Regions from separate parts of the Psychromonas sp. KJ10-2 genome, predicted to be linked through region 2. Evidence: predicted binding sites of a transcription regulator. Region 2 holds the regulator's gene; each other region holds the start of a gene.
The links. The regulator FliA, encoded in region 2, starts transcription of late flagellar genes. The targets are predictions, from matches to a motif close to CTAAAGNTNNNNNNNNNNNNGCCGATA.
Positions count from the first base shown of each region.

Region 1: a site for FliA is predicted at 4,666-4,692, ahead of ACLKL2_RS16390 (flagellin). Genes of this name have one in related genera too.
Region 3: a site for FliA is predicted at 1,860-1,886, ahead of ACLKL2_RS06115 (VC2046/SO_2500 family protein). Genes of this name have one in related genera too.

Region 1 is NZ_CP178827.1:3,350,942-3,357,477, forward strand. Features, by position in the region: gene flgJ (flagellar assembly peptidoglycan hydrolase FlgJ) at 1-985, shown strand, start outside; gene flgK (flagellar hook-associated protein FlgK) at 978-2,987, shown strand; gene flgL (flagellar hook-associated protein FlgL) at 3,055-4,542, shown strand; gene ACLKL2_RS16390 (flagellin) at 4,839-6,536, shown strand, end outside.
Region 2 is NZ_CP178827.1:3,146,197-3,152,732, reverse strand. Features, by position in the region: partial or broken gene ACLKL2_RS15380 (protein-glutamate methylesterase/protein-glutamine glutaminase) at 1-919, opposite strand, end outside; gene ACLKL2_RS15375 (chemotaxis protein CheW) at 932-3,217, opposite strand; gene ACLKL2_RS15370 (protein phosphatase CheZ) at 3,230-3,994, opposite strand; gene cheY (chemotaxis response regulator CheY) at 4,010-4,393, opposite strand; gene ACLKL2_RS15360 (RNA polymerase sigma factor FliA) at 4,552-5,262, opposite strand; gene ACLKL2_RS15355 (MinD/ParA family protein) at 5,303-6,175, opposite strand; gene flhF (flagellar biosynthesis protein FlhF) at 6,235-6,536, opposite strand, start outside.
Region 3 is NZ_CP178827.1:1,265,061-1,271,596, forward strand. Features, by position in the region: gene purU (formyltetrahydrofolate deformylase) at 1-126, shown strand, start outside; gene ACLKL2_RS06110 (DUF3332 domain-containing protein) at 390-989, opposite strand; gene ACLKL2_RS06115 (VC2046/SO_2500 family protein) at 1,336-1,812, opposite strand; tRNA gene ACLKL2_RS06120 (tRNA-Tyr) at 1,949-2,032, shown strand; gene ACLKL2_RS06125 (response regulator) at 2,215-3,849, shown strand; gene hmpA (NO-inducible flavohemoprotein) at 3,936-5,120, opposite strand; gene ACLKL2_RS06135 (RrF2 family transcriptional regulator) at 5,274-5,723, shown strand; gene ACLKL2_RS06140 (LysR family transcriptional regulator ArgP) at 5,736-6,536, opposite strand, start outside.

The sequences.
Region 1 (6,536 bases), 200 kb from region 2:
AGAGCAGTTGCGTCAAAAAACCAAAACCAACGATAAAGAAACGATTCGTGAAGTGGCGAATCAATTCGAGTCGATGTTTGCGAGCATGCTGATCAAATCAATGCGTAAAGCTAATGAAGCTTTTGAAGCAGACAGTCCATTTAACAATCAACAAACTAAATTTTACACGGACATGCAAGATAAGCAGCTAGCGGTAGATATCAGTCGACACGGCACCTTAGGGTTAGCGGATGCCTTAGTCAGACAACTAGACCCTAGTTCAATGGCGCGTTTGCAATCTGTAGAGCAAGATAAATTAGCGATGCCTAATCAAGCGCAGACGGTAACTATGCATGAGCTGAACCCAGCACCCGCTAATATTCAGTTTAATAAGCCGGATCAATTAAGAGAATTATCAATAACTAGAATTAATGATAGTACAACGCAGAACCAGCTATCTGAGCAGGCACAAAGTCCTGAGCTAGTAAATAAACCTAAAGCGAAGTCGGATGCTGATTTTAGCTCACCTTCATCGTTTATTGAGTCGTTATTGCCTTACGCGAAAAAAGCGGCAAAAGCATTGGGGGTTTCACCTGAGGTTTTAGTGGCACAGTCAGCATTAGAGACTGGATGGGGTAAGAAAATTTTGCAAACACCTGGACAAGAAAGCAGCTTTAACCTGTTTAATATTAAATCTCATGGTGGTTGGCAAGGTGATAGCGTTAATAAGAATAGTCTGGAAGTAGAAAATGGAATCGGTATTAAACGTCGTTCTAACTTCCGTGTTTATCAAGGCATTCAAGAAAGCTTTAATGATTACACCGATTTTATTAAAAATAATAAACGTTATGAGCAGGCACTGCAGCAGGGTGGTAATCCAAATCGTTATATTGAAGAGTTACAAGATGCAGGTTATGCAACGGACCCTCAATATGCAGAGAAAGTGCAGAAAATTATGAATAGCGATAGCTTCAAAGCTGTTGTTGCAGGAGAAAACAATGGCTGATCTATTACAAATTGGACTATCAGGGGTTTATACCTCTCAAGCTAACTTAGCCACAACCAGTCATAATATCAGTAATGTCAGCACTGAAGGCTACTCGCGTCAAAATGTTGATGTCAGTGCCACTGGTGCGCAACGTCTAAGCTCTCATTTTGTTGGTACTGGTGCCATGGTGAGCAGCATTGACCGTGCTTATGACCAGTTTGCTTTTGCCGAGAATATGATCAATACATCCAATCATGCTTATTATCAAGAAAAGTACACTCAGGCGAATCAAATGGATACCTTGTTATCCAATGAAAGTACATCTGTGACAGCGCCTGTGATTAATATGTTTTCGTCTTTATCGAATGTTGCTGATAACCCTAACTTATTAGAAGCGCGTACGGTATTTTTAGAAGATGCTGGCAGCATGGTTAACCAGTACAACACATTATACAAACATTTAGATAACCAATATAAAGGCATTAACGCTGATATTGATAATTCAGCATCGGTGATGACTGAATTAGCAGAAAGTATTGCCAGTTTAAATGATCAAATTGCTTCTGTTGGTGGGCCGGGTAATGGAACAGGCGCCAATGACTTATTAGATAAGCGTAACTTAGCCATCACTGAACTCAGTAAATATGTTAATACTTCTGTAGTGGCAACAGATAATCATATGGTCAATGTTTATATTGGTAGTGGCCAAGGTTTAGTTATGGGGCAAAATGCTCAACAGGTTATAGCCGTTGATGGAGATCCTGACCCTGCTCGTAAACAGTTAGCGTTACAATTTAACGGTAAGGCCGCGGTGATTAATGGTAATCAACTCGGTGGTGAAGTCGCTGGCTTATTTAATAGCCGAGATAAAGACGTTGAAGTGGCGATGAATCAATTAGGGCAAAGTGTCATTGGTTTGACTCATGCTTTAAACGAGCAGCAAAAGTTAGGGCAAACCCTAGAAGGACAAATTGGTCAAAATCTATTTAATGATATTAACAGCAAAGACTCCATGGAGAGTCGTGTGTTAAGCCATAAAGATGACCTAGGTAAAGCCACATTAAGTGTACGCATAGATGATTTAACGACACTCTCTCCTGATGAGCTAACACTAAAGGTCACAGAGCATGTACCAGGTGTTTCTATTGCTTTCTCGGTTACTAACAATAGAACTGGTGAAACAAAGCAAGTTGCTATTGATGATTTAAGCACAGAGAACCGGTTTAATATTCCTGATTCAGGAATTAGTGTTGGTATCGATTCGATGGTAACACCGCTTCAAGAAGGCAAAACATTCACCTTACGCCCAACGCGTTATGGCGCTCTAGAAGCGAGTATACAGGAAACGGATCCAAAGAGAGTGGCCGCTGCAGAAGCCGAAGTCAAATCCATTAGTAGTGAGCAAAATACAGGTACAGCGCAGTTACGTGTTAGTGCCTTGCTGGACAAAGCTAATCCACACTATGTTAATCCAGAGAATCCACTGACTATTCAGATCTCTGCGAATAGTAACAACGGCATGATTGCTTATAACGTGTTTGATAAAAATGGTTCACAGGTTAATGCCACAGAATTAACAGCGCCGATTGATCCATTAAGTGGTAAAGCGGTGTTGGTTGCTGGTGGAGTTGAGGTATCTTTGGAGAAAGGGAAACCCTTAGCCAATGATCAATTTACTCTGCAGTTTAACGAAACGGGTGACAGTGATAATCGCAACATGTTAGCCATGACTGATCTGCAAGACGCAAAGATAATGAATGGTAAAAAAGCAACCTTTCAAGATGTGTATAACGGCATGATTTCGGAAGTCGGTGCAAAAACCGCTAATGCAGATGTGGCCATGCAATCGGCGTCCATTTTAAAAGATCAGTCCTTTGAAAGGATCCAGCTAGTGAGTGGTGTCAATATGGATGAAGAAGCCGCTAACTTATTAAAGTATCAACAATATTATAGTGCTGCTGCGCGTGTTATTACGGTAGCAAATGAAGTTTTTGAGAGCATATTAAATGCATCTCGTTAATTGCGTCCATATTGGTTTTATAAGTGTCAGCTGGCGTCAGCCTAATCAGGAATTATAGAGAGGTTATATGCGCGTTTCATCGCCACTATTTTTTATGCGAAACACCACTTCAATGATGGAGCAGCAAGCCGCATTAAGTGATCAGAACTTACACTTATCTAGCACTAAGCGTGTGATTAACGGCAGTGACGATCCGGTGGCTATTGCTACGATCCAACGTTTAAAACAAGATCTAGCGGTAGGTGAGCAATACATTAATAACGGTGAAACAGCTAAGTCTAGTAATGGATTATCTGATACCGCCTTGTCGCAAAGCACACATATTCTGCAACGAGTGCGTGAGCTAATGATCAGCGGTAGTAATGGCACCATGAATGAAGGTAACCGTGAAGCTGTGGCCATTGAGCTGGAAGGTTTACGCGAAGAGTTAATGGGGGTTGCGAACACAAAAGATGGTAATAACCAATATATCTATGGCGGATATGAAGTGGATGTCGCGCCTTTTCAAATGAATGAATTTGGAGAAGTCGTTTACCATGGTGATAATGGTGAACGAGAGTATCGAGTCGGCACTGGTGTGCTCGTACAAGGCAATGATTCAGGCGCTAAGATCTTCATGGATATTCCAGAGGGAAACGGTACTTTTGTGTCTGAGTTAGGCGCAGGAAACATGGGCGGTGGAGTAATTAGTGCTGGCCAAGTAGTTGATAAAGATGCAGCGCGTGACTTCTTAGATCAAGATTATACCATTTCCATCAATACTACTGAAGAAGGTCCAGAGTACTCTGTTTATGGGGTACAAGAGCAAGCGGTTAAAGGTAATGCTAAGGTTACCATTAGCAGTGTTAATTTAGATGCTGCTGGTATCAATAGTGTAAACCCAGCTGTGAATGCCACGATGGGTCTGCAATTTACTGAAACTAGTCCTGGTAGCAAACAGTTTAATGTGGCAATTAATGGTACTTCAGCTTCGACCACTTATGATGCAAATAATGCCGATCCACAACGATTAAATATCAATGGTATTACGCTAGAGGTTGATGGCCTGCCGGCTGATGGTGATAATTATGGATTAACTAAATTTATTGCACCTACCCCCTACGAAGATGAACAAGCTATCTCTTTTAATGGCATAAAAACCCAAATTAAAGGTGATGTAGAAAACTTAGACTCTTTTACTTTACGTCAAAGCGAAGAAAAGGATGTTTTTGCCTCTATTCAAAGTGCCATTGATGCCTTACGTATACCAGGCAGTGACCAAACAACCTTAGCAAAACAAAATACTGCTTTTGATATGTCGTTATTACAAATTGATGGTGCGATGGACAAAGTATCCAATGTGCAAAGTGCCGTTGGTGCTAGATTAAGAACCATTGATAACCAATATGAATCTACCTTAGATTTTAACTTAACTATCCACAGTACATTATCCTCTTTAGAGGATTTAGATATGGCTGCTGCGATCAGTGAGTATCAACAAAAACACAGCATGTTAGAAGTCTCTCAACAAACCTTTGTACAGCTGCAAAAGTTAAGTTTATTTAATCATATCTAAGCTTTGAATAAACGGGGTGGCAGTTAACTCCAAGACTTATCCGTAAAGAGGCAATTTATTGCCTCTTTTTTTGCCTATCAAATTTAATTATTTTGTGAACAGGGTCTGACTATTTAATGACTCTTAAAAGTGCCACTTAAGCTGCTGATTTTTAATGTGTATTTTTATTTTAAAAGTTGGCACATTAATCGCATTACTAACCATGAGAGTAAAAATTGACGGCAAATAAGACCGAAACAAAAAGGTTATTGCCACACTCCCTTACAGGGGTCACCAAGACATAAAAGGATTACATCATGGCTCAAGTCATTAACACTAATATCATGTCGCTGAATGCACAACGTCAGCTAAACAAAACACAATCCATGCAAAACGAAGCGATGGAGCGTTTATCATCGGGCCTACGTATCAACAGTGCTAAAGATGATGCCGCAGGTCTTGCAATCTCTACCGCGATGCAATCACAAATTAAAGGTTTAACACAAGCTGTGCGTAACTCGAATGATGGTATTTCGATGGCACAAACGGCAGAGGGTGCGATGGATGAGATGACCAACATACTACAACGTATGCGTGAGCTATCGGTTCAAGCAGCCAACGATACTAACTCAGCAGAAAATAAAGCCTTCATCCAAGAAGAAGTTGATCAGCTTTACTCGGAATTAGATCGTATTGCTAACACAACACAGTTTAATGGTAGTAATTTATTAGATGGCTCAAATGCTTCTACTACATTACAAATTGGTGCTAATGCAGGACAAAATTTAACTTTCTCCATTGACCCCGTTACAACTGCTGCACTTGGCCTAGATGGTGGTGTTAACAAAGGTGACTTAAACAGTGGTCGAGTCAGTGCAAATGCAATGGTTGATGGACAAATTGCCATTAATGGTATCGATTTACCTGCAGTAGAAGCTGGTGGTGGTGCAGTTGAAATCGCTAAAGCAGTTAACTTACAAACTGCATCAACAGGTGTGGTGGCCGATGCTTATAATATTGTTGAAGGGCGTGCCTTAGATGATAATGGTGTTGCATTAACAGGTGTAACAAACGGATTAGAATTTACCGTTGGTGATAATCAAACAGTGACCTTAGGTCCAACATCATCAATGGAAAACTTAGCAGAAACCATTAACCGTGATGTAGCAGGCTTGCAAGCTAATGTCGGTGACGATGGTCAGCTTATTTTAAACAATGATACTGGTGAAACAATTACCATCGGTGGGCCAGATAGCATGCGTTCAAATGCTGGTTTACAAGGCGGTGTAACAGCAGGTGAAGAAGTTCGTTACGAAGGTTACTTAGGTTTAACAAGTCAATCCGGCGAACCTATTAGTGTTGATGTTGGTACTAATGGTGCCGTTGGCGATACTAAAAATATTGGTTTCATGGTAACGAATGGCGCAGCGGTAACAGGTGACGCTATTTCTGACTCAAGTGCGATTACTGAAGCAGACGCGTTAACCATTAATGGTGTTGAATTAGATATTAAAGGCGCAACTGCCGGTTCATTGACACTGGAAGAAAAAATTACAGGTATTAACCGATTAACAGAACAAACGGGTGTTTCTGCAGTACAAGATGCGTCTGGTGGTATTTTATTTACTAACGAAACCGGTGGTGATATTACCATTGCCAGTGCCGCTGACAGTGACGCAGGTAAAACTGCAGCTTTAGCTAAACTAGGTGTGATCGATGTAGGTGGTACAGCGGTTACTGAGCTTAAGTTGAATGTAACAACAACACGAAGTGCAAGTGATAGCTTAGCAAAAGTAGACAATGCATTAGCAAGTATCTCATCGTCTCGTGCAAACTTAGGTGCGATTCAAAACCGCTTAGACTCAACTATCTCTAACTTAGAGAATGTATCGCAGAATCTATCTGCTTCTAACTCTCGAATTCAAGATGCAGACTTTGCTGCTGAGACTTCAAATATGAGTAAAGCGCAGATTTTACAACAAGCGGGTACATCCATGTTGTCACAGGCAAACGCA
Region 2 (6,536 bases):
TTTGTTGCCATAAGACTTTGCTAAGGAGGCAAAGGTAATATCAACACTGGGTTTATAATTTAATGCTTCATTACCTTCGTGGATCTTCACTTGTCCATTAGGACCAATCAACATCTGTTTGCCTCCCGGTGCTAAATAAGCACAGCCCGGCTTTAACGTATCACCCGTTGCCGCTTCTTTTACCGATATTTTACAATTGCTATTCAATCTATCGGCAAATGCTTTAGTAAAGGTACCTGGCATATGCTGAACCAGTACAATAGGTAGTTTAAAATGAGCAGGTAAGGCAGTCAGTATTTTTTGTAATGCAACCGGTCCACCTGTTGAGGTGCCAATAGCTAATACATTGTAATTTTTCCCCGATGCTTTATGTCGCTTTAACGCAGCTGGTTTAGGTGTTAATTCATTACGCTCATTAGCTGGAGTTAAACGAGTTGCAGCAGGCTTTGCAATGCTACTTGCTGGAGTTGTTAGTGGTGTTTTGGTCGCTAGTCCTGCTTTCTTTTCCGGCACACGCATAACACGACGTTTAGCAATCTGTTGAATACGTTGCTGTAGTAAGGTAGTAGCTTCCTCTTTATCACGCGCGATATCTTCAAATTTCTTTGGTAAGAAATCACAAGCACCGGCTTCTAATGCATCTAATGTAGCGCTAGCACCTTGGTGGGTTAAGGAAGAAAACATTAAAATAGGTGTAGGTGCCACATCCATGATTTTTTGTACTGCGGTAATGCCATCCATTACCGGCATTTCAACATCCATGGTGATCACATCAGGTTTATGTTTGAGCACCATATCAATTGATTCTTTACCATTATTAGCAGTAGCGATCACTTCCAAATAAGGTGAAGCGTTGATTATTTCACTGACTCTACGACGAAAAATTCGAATCATCAACGACTAAGACTTTGATTGCCATTCACTTTTTCCTTTATGCGTAATGCTTTAATAAGCTAGGTAAATCTAAAATTAAAGCAATACCACCGTCACTAGTAATGGTTGCACCCGCCATGCCTGGTGTACCTGATAACAATTTATCTAAGGCTTTAATAACGACTTCTTCTTGTCCTAATAGTCCATCTACTACAAAGGCAACTTGTTGAATGCCTAACTGCACGATCACAACATGCCCTAAACCATCACCTTTTTCAGCACGAGGTGATTGTGGTGCAAGCCAATCTCGTAAATAAAATAGCGGCACAGCATGGTCACGAATAACCACAGTCAGTTGCCCATTAACAACATTGGTTTTAGCTAAGTCAAAGTGGAAAATTTCATTAACGTTAGTCAATGGTAAAGCAAAGGTTTGATTTGCTACTAACACCATTAAGGTCGGTAAAATAGCTAATGTTAATGGCACTTTTATCTCTAAACGAGTCCCTTTACCGATTTCAGAATCGATCGAGATAGTCCCGTTTAATTTAGTGATACTTGTTTTCACAACATCCATGCCAACACCGCGACCAGAAATATCAGATATTTCTACTTTGGTAGAGAAGCCAGGTGCAAATATTAACGAGTAAGCATCTTTATCACTCATGCGATCCGCAGCATCTTGATCCAAGATCCCTTTACCGATAGCGATTTGTTTTAATTTTTCCGCATCCATACCAGCACCATCATCTTCAATCACTAGTAAGATGTGGTCACCTTCCTGAGCGGCAGACAATAATACTCGTCCTTGCGTTTCTTTACCCGACTGCATACGTGTCTCTGGCATCTCAATACCATGGTCAACTGAGTTACGCACTAAATGCACTAAAGGATCGGCTAAAGCTTCCACTAAATTTTTATCTAAATCCGTCTCTTCGCCCACTAAATCCAAACGAATATTTTTACCAAGCTGACGAGCTAAGTCTCTGACAACACGAGGAAACTTACCGAATACTTTCTTGATCGGTTGCATACGTGTTTTCATTACTGAACCTTGTAAATCGCTAGTGACAATAGCAAGGTTAGCAACAGCACGTGAGATCTCTTCATTTTCAGAGGTTGACTCTAAACTCACTAAACGATTACGCACCAGTACTAACTCACCAACCATATTCATAATTTCATCTAATGTACTGGTATCCACACGAACCGTTTGTTCAGCTTGTGGTTTAGGCGCTTTAACGGGGGCTTTTTTATCAGCAACAGGGGCTTTAACAGCAGCACTCGGAGCCGCTTTTACTGGCTCAGCTTTTGCTACTGGTGTTGGTGCTTTAGATTGAGGCGCTTTAGATGCTGTTGCAGCAGCTTGTTCAATGACAGGTGCAGCGGTATTCATTTTACCTACACCATGTAACTCATCTAACAATGATTCAAATTCATCTTCAGTAATTTCATCAGAAACTGCTGCAGGCGCTTCAACTTTAGGCGCGCCGCCATGCGAGCCTTTACCATGAAGTTCATCTAATAAATTTTCAAACTCATCTTCACTGATTTCATTACTGCTCGTTGCCTCTACTGGTTTCTCAGATGTAGAAACAGTTGCACTATGTTTACCAGCGCCATGTAATTCATCTAATAGCGACTCAAATTCATCTTCGGTAATTTCATCACTAACAGCTTGCGCTGCTGCTGGTTTAGCAGCCACAGGAGTAGGTGAATGTTTACCGACTCCATGTAAATCATCTAATAAGCTTTCGAATTCATCTTCTGTAATTTCATCACTTACTTCCTGTGCAGGGGAATCAGCAGTAGGTTTAGCGTGTAATTCATCTAATAAACTTTCAAATTCAGCTTCATTAATATCATCAATATTATTGCTACTAGCTTCTGGAGTTTCTATAACAGGCTCAGCCACGATTGGCTCAGGAGTTTCTTCGACAATAGGCTCAGCCGTTTCGGGTTTACTTAAGCGGTGTAATGAATTCAAAATATCAGAAGAGGCTTTTTCTGCAGGCTCGCCATTTTGCACCGCAGAAAACTGTTCATTGATAATATCTAATGCGGCTAAAATGGTATCCATTAAATCAGAATCAACAGATCGGGCACCTTGGCGTAACCCATCGAATACGTTTTCTGCACCATGACAGGTTTCAACTAACTCTGTTAAAGATAGAAAACCTGCACCACCTTTTACCGTATGAAAACCACGGAAGATAGCATTAAGTAACTCTACGTCATTAGGATTGTTTTCTAATTCAACAAGCTGTTCAGAAAGTAATTCTAAAATTTCTCCTGCTTCAACCAAAAAATCCTGCAGGATCTCATCATCTACTTCAAATGTCATTTCCTAGTTCCTTTAAAATCCTAAGCTTGAAAGCAGGTCATCTACGTCATCTTGTCCATTAACAACGTCGGTACGGGATTCGGCATCAATAATTGGCCCTTCCGTTTTAATATTACTCTTGGCTTCTGCAACTACTTTTTGTTGTTCAACGGAAGAGTCTAGCTCTCTCTGTGTACTACATACTTTCAGAATAACCACTAACTTCGATTCAATCTCTTGTACTAACTCAATAACACGATTAATGATCTGTCCAGTTAAGTCTTGGAACTCTTGAGCCATTAAAATCTCACTCAATTTATCACGAAATAGATTGGCACTTTGTTTAGAGTAATTTAAAAAATCGTCAACGGAATGACACATGGATTTAAACTCACCTAACGCTAAATCACGCGTCATCAAATTACCCCAGCTTGGCATAACCTGATCTAAGTCAGTAATCAATTTGTCAGCAACAGGTAAGCAATGATCGATAGCATCCATAGTGGTGTTGGCTGCTTTATCGGTCATTTCAATAACGTAATTTAAGCGATTTTTAGCATCTGGCAGTTCATGGCCAGCTAAATCTAATAAACGCGTATCATTATGAAAACTTAATAGTGCTTCGTGTAACTCACGGGTTAATTCACCCACTTGCCCAAATAACACACTTTCTGTTGTATTAAAAAACGAAACACTTTCTACAATTTTATTAGCCTCTTCAACTTGCTCGGCTTCTAAATGTGCAACTAACGCTTTAGCTTCAGAAAGTGATAGGTGTGGCATTATTTCACTTGCCATACTTAACTCCTTAAATTAAGCCAAACGCTCAAAGATTTTGTCTAGTTTCTCTTTCAATGTACCAGCAGTAAACGGCTTGATAATGTAACCATTAACTCCTGCCTGTGCTGCTTCAATGATCTGCTCGCGTTTTGCCTCAGCAGTCACCATTAACACTGGAAGGTGTTTTAAATTAGGATCTTTACGGATCTCTTTTAATAACTGGATCCCTTCCATAATTGGCATATTCCAATCCGTCACAACAAACTCAAAGTCACCGTTTTTTAGCATAGGTAATGCCGTGTGACCATCATCTGCTTCATAGGTATTAGTGAAACCTAAATCCCTTAATAAGTTTTTAATTATTCTTCTCATTGTTGAGAAATCATCAACAATCAAAACCTTCATTTCTTTATTCAAAATATTCCCCTAGAACAACAATCTACCTATTACTATATATATGTATATATAGATAAAAATTGAAAAAAATACACTATTTTTGTTAATTATCTTTAACTAACTAACATACTGCGGGCCATTATCACCAAAATCCATTGCCAATAACTACCCATTAATAGTTAAATATTAGCAGAATTAACTTTAGATTTCAGTTTATGTAACGCTTGGCTAAGAATTTGGCTAACACGTGACTCACTCACCTCTAGAATTAACCCTATCTCTTTTAAATTTAACTCTTCATCGTAGTACAGTGATAACACCAAGGCTTCTCTTTGTGGTAGTGCCTCTATCATTTCAGCTAACTGCTGCGTAAATTGATTTTCAGCCACATCATCAAAGGTGCTATCCGCCGTTGCACTGCTTTGTGCAAACATATCATTTGGATTAGGTAAGTCTTCATAAGCCACTAATTTGGCACAATTAACATCCTGCAGCATTTTCTGATATTCACTCAGAGTAACCTGTAAATGCTTAGCGACTTCTACTTCAGTAGCGCTTTCTCCGGTCTGCTTTTCCACTTCATCAATGGCCGTTGCGATAGTGCGGCTATTTTTATGTACCGAACGTGGTACCCAATCGCCTTTACGCAGGTCATCTAACATCGCACCTCGAATACGAATACCGGCGAATGTTTCAAAGCTTGCACCTTTAGTTGCATCAAAATTACGCGCCGCTTCTAATAAACCGATCATGCCTGACTGTACTAAATCATCGACAAGTACATTGGCAGGTAATCTGGCCATTAGATGGTATGCAATTTTTTGTACTAACTCTGAATGACGACCAATCAAGTCAGTTGTATCAGATTGATATCCCTGCGCTTTAATCACTTATAAATATTCCCGCTTGGTTATTATCTATATCTGCCATTTATAAAAGTTCTTTAATACTTTCATCGTTATCGTTTAATAATAACTTCTCAATGAAAAATTCTAGATGCCCACCTGGCTGATGTGGAATAGGCCAATCACTGGCACGATTTGCTAATGCTTTAAATGCTAATGACGCTGGTGTTTTAGGAAAAGCATCCACCACGGTTTTTTGCTTTCTCACTGCTTGACGTACATTGCCATCAAAGGGAATACAAGCAACTAACTCTAACGATGCATCTAAGAAACGATCGGTAACTCGAGTAAGCTTAGTAAATAGGTCTTGCCCTTCACGTAAACTGCGTACCATGTTGGCAACAATCTTGAAGCGATACACGCCATTTTGCTTACTTAATATTTTAATCAAGGCATAAGCATCGGTGATCGATGTTGGTTCATCACATACCACCATTAATACGTCTTGCGCTGCTTGTGCAAAACTCACTACCATATTAGAAATACCGGCAGCAGTATCTATTAATAAAATATCGATAGGTGTTTGTAGGGAGCTAAAAGCTTGGATTAAACCTGCATGCTCTACATCCGTTAATTCCACCATTGATTGTGTACCAGAGGTCGCTGGAATAATCATCACCCCTTCAGGGCCATGTACAATCACTTCATCTAAGGAACATTCACCAGATAACACATGAGATAGGTTTTTAATGACTCGAATCCCTAATAATACATCGACATTTGCTAACCCTAAATCGGCATCAAGTATCATTACTCGCTTACCCATTTTTGCAAGCGATACAGCCATATTAAGCGTTACATTTGTTTTGCCTACGCCACCTTTACCGCCAGTGACTGCAATAACTTTTACTTGGTGATTTGTCATTCGTCTTAACCCGCTTGCTTGATCTGCCATCATCTTACTTACTCATTATTTAAATTAATTAAACCAACACACTAACTACTATAACACCGAAATTAATCGTCTGTATTGCTATACCATTGATGCGACTCTTCTTGTTGTTGGTTTTCCATCATTGTTAATGTATCACTAATTAAACTTTCTACTTTTGCAATTTCAATATCTTCGGGAACACGTTGCCCTGTGGTGATGTAACTAATAGGTAATGCATGTTTCATTGTCACACTTAATACTTCACCTAATCCTAGACTTTCATCAATTTTAGTTAGGATACAACCCGATAATGGAATACGTTTAAAGTGCTGTAATGCTTCTTCAACCACTCGGCGTTGCGCCGTTGAAGGAACCACTAAATAGC
Region 3 (6,536 bases), 1.9 Mb from region 2:
TACAGTGCAGAACTACTTGCAAAAGCTGGCCGTGATGTTGAAAAATCAGTATTAAGTCGCGCATTACAACAAGTACTAGATGATAAAGTCTTTGTGTACGCTAACCGTACTGTCGTATTCAAATAATCGAATAGCTGAAAAATTATTTATACCAATTGTATTAAATAACTGATCTAAATTTTGCGCCGGAAAAATGGCTTAGTTTGAGGCGTAAGTTGATGTAAATGGTTGTTCCCTATACGAAACTTACAACGAAAAAATAAGTTGTTTTAACAAGTAAAATAGATCAGTTACTTACTATGATTGGTATTAGATTAAAAACAAAAAAACCTTAACAATTGTTAAGGTTTTTTATTATCTATTAAGCTAAAAAGTAGCATCACCGTCGATTAAGATTGTGGTTGTTGCTTAGCCATGTATGACGATAATTCATTCATTGACGCCGTTGTAACCACTTCTCCATTTAATGAGAAAGTAACTTCTTCCCCTACTTTTTCACCACGTAAAACTGCTTTTTCGCCATTTGTATAAACAATATCGTAGTCGATAGTATTTTCATTAACAGGGTTCACTTGTACGGAATACACGGCTTTTTCATCATCAGCATCAGTATCACCTTTTTTATTGGATAATGGTTTTAGCGGTGCTTTTCTTAATGATGGGTCTAAATTTTCATTAATTTTGTATTGGGTTTTCACTTCCGAGTCGAAAATATGTGGGCTACCGTTTAATGGGTTTTTACCCGTCCAAAACTCCAATGAGTTAAAGACCACAACATCCACGGCTAATGTTAGGGCATAAACAGGTAATAATAAGATATTAACACCACCACGCGCGTAACGATTGTCCACTACTTCTAAGTTAAACTGCATCACTTTATCCGTGACCGCATTACTACCAACACAAGCAGATAAAGCAGAGGTGAGCGATGCGACTGCAGTCAACATAGCGATTTTTTTCACCGCACTTTTAGGCATTTTGTTTCCCATAGATATTTTCCTATTTTGAATATATAAAAACAAAACTAATTCACACTATATTAATAACCAGTGACTTATTTAAAAGGCTTATTTAAAAGACTTAGTTACATTGGATACCGTTAATATAATGCTAGTTAAGTTGCCCCTTTGACAGCACTGGTTAAGTGAAGTTCAACTGGCACGTTTTGTCAGGTCCTTATTGATAATCTACTACTCTACCAATAACCTCATATTAATTAACAGAAAGTACGTAAAATCGACATAAAGTATTACTCATTTCAATATCTAGGTTGCGTTACTTTTAGTGGGTTATTATCTAAATCTAAATTTTTATATTCATCTAACAGGCTTGCATCTATGCGGGTAAACCTTCTTGTAGAGGTTCGCTGGTGAATGTTTTTGCTTGAGTAGCTGTATCCACTCGTAGTTTTTTATGTAGGGGTAAGTTATCAAGAATATCCGCGGGTAAAACGCCCTGCTCATTCCTTGCAAATAGCGCCTCATTGGTTAATAACTGTTTTAATCGAATATCTGCAAGTTGCCCTTGATGTAAATCTTGGTTTAATTCAGCCAATAAAGTACTAGACGGGCCACTATCTAATAACGGCTGAGTTGCAGGTAACTCAAAGTAGGCTCTTAGGTCCTGCTCTTCTGACACAAGCTCTGGGTTGCTTTTAACATCAAATTGCGCGAAGTCACGTGCATCATCGGATAAAAAGCTCAGTAACAAATTAAACTTATCGCGGGTACCAGCATGCACAGCAGTATTTAACTGTTGTCCTAACTGCCACTCATTAATCACCGCTTGTTGTTTAAGTTGTTCAATATTCATACTGACGTGTAGCGTCCTGTTGCTGTTTTAATGTTCACTTATGTATTTATCGGCAACAAGCTGATTTTATTTAATGTTTTTTTAAATTTAATCTTCACATGTAACTATTTTCTGATATTATGCTCCTCGAAATAACGGAGGGGTTCCCGAGTGGCCAAAGGGAACAGATTGTAAATCTGTCGCGAAAGCTTCGGTGGTTCGAATCCACCTCCCTCCACCATTTCAACTTCATACTATGCAGTCACGCCACATTCTGCTTCCAATCCCTTTTAAATTATTCAAACATAATGTAAAAAGGGCTATATCTTGAAAAATACCGCCTACACTTCTTTACTTATTTTTATCCATCAATGTACTTGGTATTATCAGCAATAAAGATTTTAAAATAGATTGGTATTAACTATGTATCGTTATAATAATAAAAAAATCTTAATCGTAGATGATCAAAAACCTTTCCATGTCATGCTCAAAGCGATGTTAATCAACCAAGGTGCTACTAATATTACCTTTGTTGAAAGCACTGACCAGGCAGTGAAAGTAGCGAGTCTCATTAAGTTTGATATCTATCTGTTTGATTACAATTTAGGGGCAGGTAAAAATGGCGTACAACTTTTAGATTACTTAAAGCAAAATAAGTTAATCCCCGCTCACGCTCTGTGTTTTATTATCACCGGCGACAGCAATAAACGCATGGTATTAACGGCCATGGAAAAATCACCTGATGATTATCTAATGAAGCCCTTCTCTCCTGTTCAGCTAAGTACGCGTTTAATCGCTGCTACTAAGCGTAAATCAATGTTGCAGGATATCTATAAAGCGATCTCAGATAAAGATTACCCACTCGCTATCTCATTATGTAAAGATAAGATCCAAGCCTCTTCAGAAAACCGAAACCTATGTAAAAACTTACTGGCTGAAATCTACATTGAGACTGAAGAGTTTACTAACGCTGACCGTATTTTAAAGCCATTAGTTGAATTAAGACCCTTGGTTCGCCCCTGTATTAGCTTAGGCAGATCGCTGTTCTTGCAAAAAAAATATAAAGAGTCCATTGAAGTATTAACACGTTTGATAGAGAACTCACCTTTGCAGATGGAAGCCTATCGGTGGTTAGCACACTCTTACAAGCAAGATGGACAATTAGATAATGCCTTAACCATTTTAACGCAAGCAGCTAATGCAACACATCATAGTATCGAACGTCATCAAGAAGTGGCTTTATTAGCTAATGAGATGGAGGAGTATTTAGTGATGGTCAATAGTTACAGCTCTATCTTATTCTTGAGTCGTAACTCTTTTTACCCAGATCCTTGCCACCTCGCGAATTACTTGCGCAGTATTCTTAACTTAGCGAAACAAGAAGCTGACTTAAATGAGCGCCGACAGATCCTAAAACGTGTCTCTTCAACCTTGTATCAAAGCCGTTTTGAAGAAGGAAAGAATAAAGACTTTAACTTTAATGGTTTTGATGAAATCTACCAAGCCAACGTATTATTTGCTTTAAACGAGCCACTAAAAGCTAAACGCCGTATTTTTAACACCTTAAAAAACACAACCGGTGTCGTAGAAGATTTTGATACCACTTTTTTAATTGAAAGCGCTTTATCGTTATTGGATATTGGTGAATTTGAGGAAGCAACGCCTTTATTGGCCGAGTTAAACCAACGTCATATTATCGACCAAACCACTGAGATAAATATCAAAAAACACACTGGGCTAGCGTTACAAAAGCGCATGAATAATTTTAAAGCACATAATAAAGCGGGTATCGAACATTTCACCAATGGCGAATATGAACAAGCATTAGAACGTTTTGACCAAGCATTATTATTAGAGCCATTAAATTCAGGTGCAATCTTAAACCGCTCGCAGGTGTTTATTCATATGTTACAAAAGAACCCTAAAAACAAAGGGGATTTAATTGTTAACTTCCAAAATACCACTGCATTATTAAATAATACACACTTGCCTGAAGTACACGCTGAACGTTTACAAGCGCTCCGTTATGAGTTCAAAAAAATCAAGAGCGCTATCTAGTCTCTAAATAGCCGAATAGCTTAAAACACTGCTTAATATCCTTTGTATAAAAGGCATTAAGCAGCGTTAGGATAATACCAATGATATTAAGCTAGGCTTTTATTCGGTCCAAAGACCTCATAATGGATTTTATCATCACTGATCTGTAATGCTTTCAATTGCTCATATACCGCTTTCATCATGACTAATGGACCACAAATATAATACTCAGCACCAGTAGGTAATAGCCCCTGTATTTTCTGTAAATCAATCAAACCTTGATGTTCATTTTCCGTCACATTATCGGTTTGTTGATAGAAACAGTAAGCATTGACTTTGGCTTGCTCAACTAATAAATCTAACTCCCCTTTGAAGGCATGATGTTGTTGGTCTTGTGCGCCATGTATAAAGTGTACTTCACGTGCTGTCGTTTGTTTGCTTAAGGTTTCTAACATAGCTTGCATCGGTGTGATACCTACACCACCACTAATCAGAACAGCTGGGTTATCGGTTGCTTGTAACACAAACTCACCACATGGTGGTGTCACTTTTACTGTATCACCCACCTTAAATTGACTGTGTAGATAGTTAGAAACAAGCCCTTCCCCTTGGCCATTTAATTCTTTTTTAACTGAGATACGGTAACCTTTTCCATCAAAAGCGCCCGATAGGCTATATTGTCTTATCTGCTGATAGTCTTGACCCTGTGGTGTTAAATAAATACTGATGTATTGACCAGCTTTGTACTCTGCAACTGGTTTTTGATCATTAGGTTGTAGATAAAAAGAGGTGATCAAAGGCGTTTCTTGCTGCATTTTTACAATAGTGAAATCACGTGTATCAGACCAACCACCGGCCTTTTTAGCATTTTCTTCGTACAGTGCTTTTTCTCTTTCAATAAACACATTAGCCAGTACACCATAACCACTCGCCCAAGCCGCAATCACCTCTTCACCAGGGTTTAACACTTCTTCAATAGCTTCTAGCAAGGCACTGCCCACCAGCGGGTAATGCTCAGCTTTAATGCCTAAACTGGCATGTTTTTGCGCGATACGCTCTACATCACCAAGGATAACAGACAAGTTATCGACATATTTTGAGAAAGCATAAACCGCCATCGCTAATGCTTGCTTTTGATTACCTGATTTCTGATTGGTCATGTTAAAGATATTTTTTAATTCAGGATTTTTCTCCAAGAGTATTTGATAAAAACGTCCAGTGATCTGCTCGCCATATTCAGCCAAAGCAGGTGCGCTCGCTTTAATTATCGTAATTTCATTATCTGTTAACATGTGCCACCTCATTAAGTTGCATTTAAAATACTTGTTTAAAGTTAAGATGCATATTAAATACTTATTTTAAAAGATGCAATTAAAATGCATAATTAAAATCAAACCATCAAGTTCAATAAACAACAGAATCAAACGGCGTTAAAAGGTTATCTATTGCAGCTCACTAAACATACAGATTATGCGATTCGTGTATTAATTTACTTAAATACTCAGGTTGATAATGCACCATTAGCAAAGGCGACTGACATTGCAGAATTATTTGGGATCTCCTTTAATCACCTTACTAAGGTCATTCATCACTTAGGTAAAGCGGGATTTATTCAAACAGTGCGAGGAAAAAGTGGCGGGATAAAACTAGCTAAATCCGCAGACCTGATCAATTTAGGTAATGTGATTGAAGTGATGGAAACGACCCTGGCTCCGGTGAACTGCCAAGATCCACCTTGTCGATTAAATAGCGTTTGTTTGGTCAAGCCTATCTTTCATAAAGCAATGCAAGCTTTTCTCGATGAATTAAGAAAGCACAGCTTAGCAGATATCTGTATCGCCAAAACCAATGATGTGTGGAAAGTAAGTTTAGATCAGCCTATTAATTTGGCGTAATCTCCGATAGATCTACAGGCTCTGTTGCTGCAGTACTTGACGAGAATATTCCACCACTTGCTCGGTGAGTTGCTTCATCAACTCTCCGCCTAATTGCCAACAATGCCAGTATAGCGGTACTCGTACCCGCTGCTCGGGCAAGATATCCACCAGCGCCCCACTCTTCAGGTGATGTTCAACACTGAAGGTACTATTAAAACTGTAAGCACCACTAGCTAAGGTTAAATCAACAAAGGCTTCCGATGAGCGAATGGTATGACAAGGATAGTGCCCCATCTGCAATTGAAAGTTTTCACGCATAAAAGCAAAGTGCATGTCATCATGTTGATCAAAGGACATCGCAGGTGCATGCTGTAAACTTTCTCTGTTTACCCCATTTTTAAAAAAGCGTTGAATAAAATCAGGGCTCGCCACACAAACATACTCCATGTATCCAAGAAAATGACTGTCACTACCGCTAATAGCCTTAGCTTTACTGGTTAAACATGCTAAGGCTTCACCGCTACGCATACGTTCCCAAGTCGTTGATTCATCTTGTACAAATAGATTAAGTTGCACATTATTTTTCTGAATAATCGGACTTAACGCAGTGATCAACCAACTGGCTAAACTATCTGCATTAACCGATAAAGGTAAGGTTTGTGCTTGGTTAGTTTGTAGATCAAGTTGCTGATTTAACTCCATCTCTAGCTGTAAAACCCGCTGATAATGGCCTAATAAAATACGCCCTAGAGGTGAAGATTGAGGTGGTGTAGAACGAATTAACAGTGGCTCACCAAACTGTTTTTCTAATAATTTAATGCGTTGAGAAAT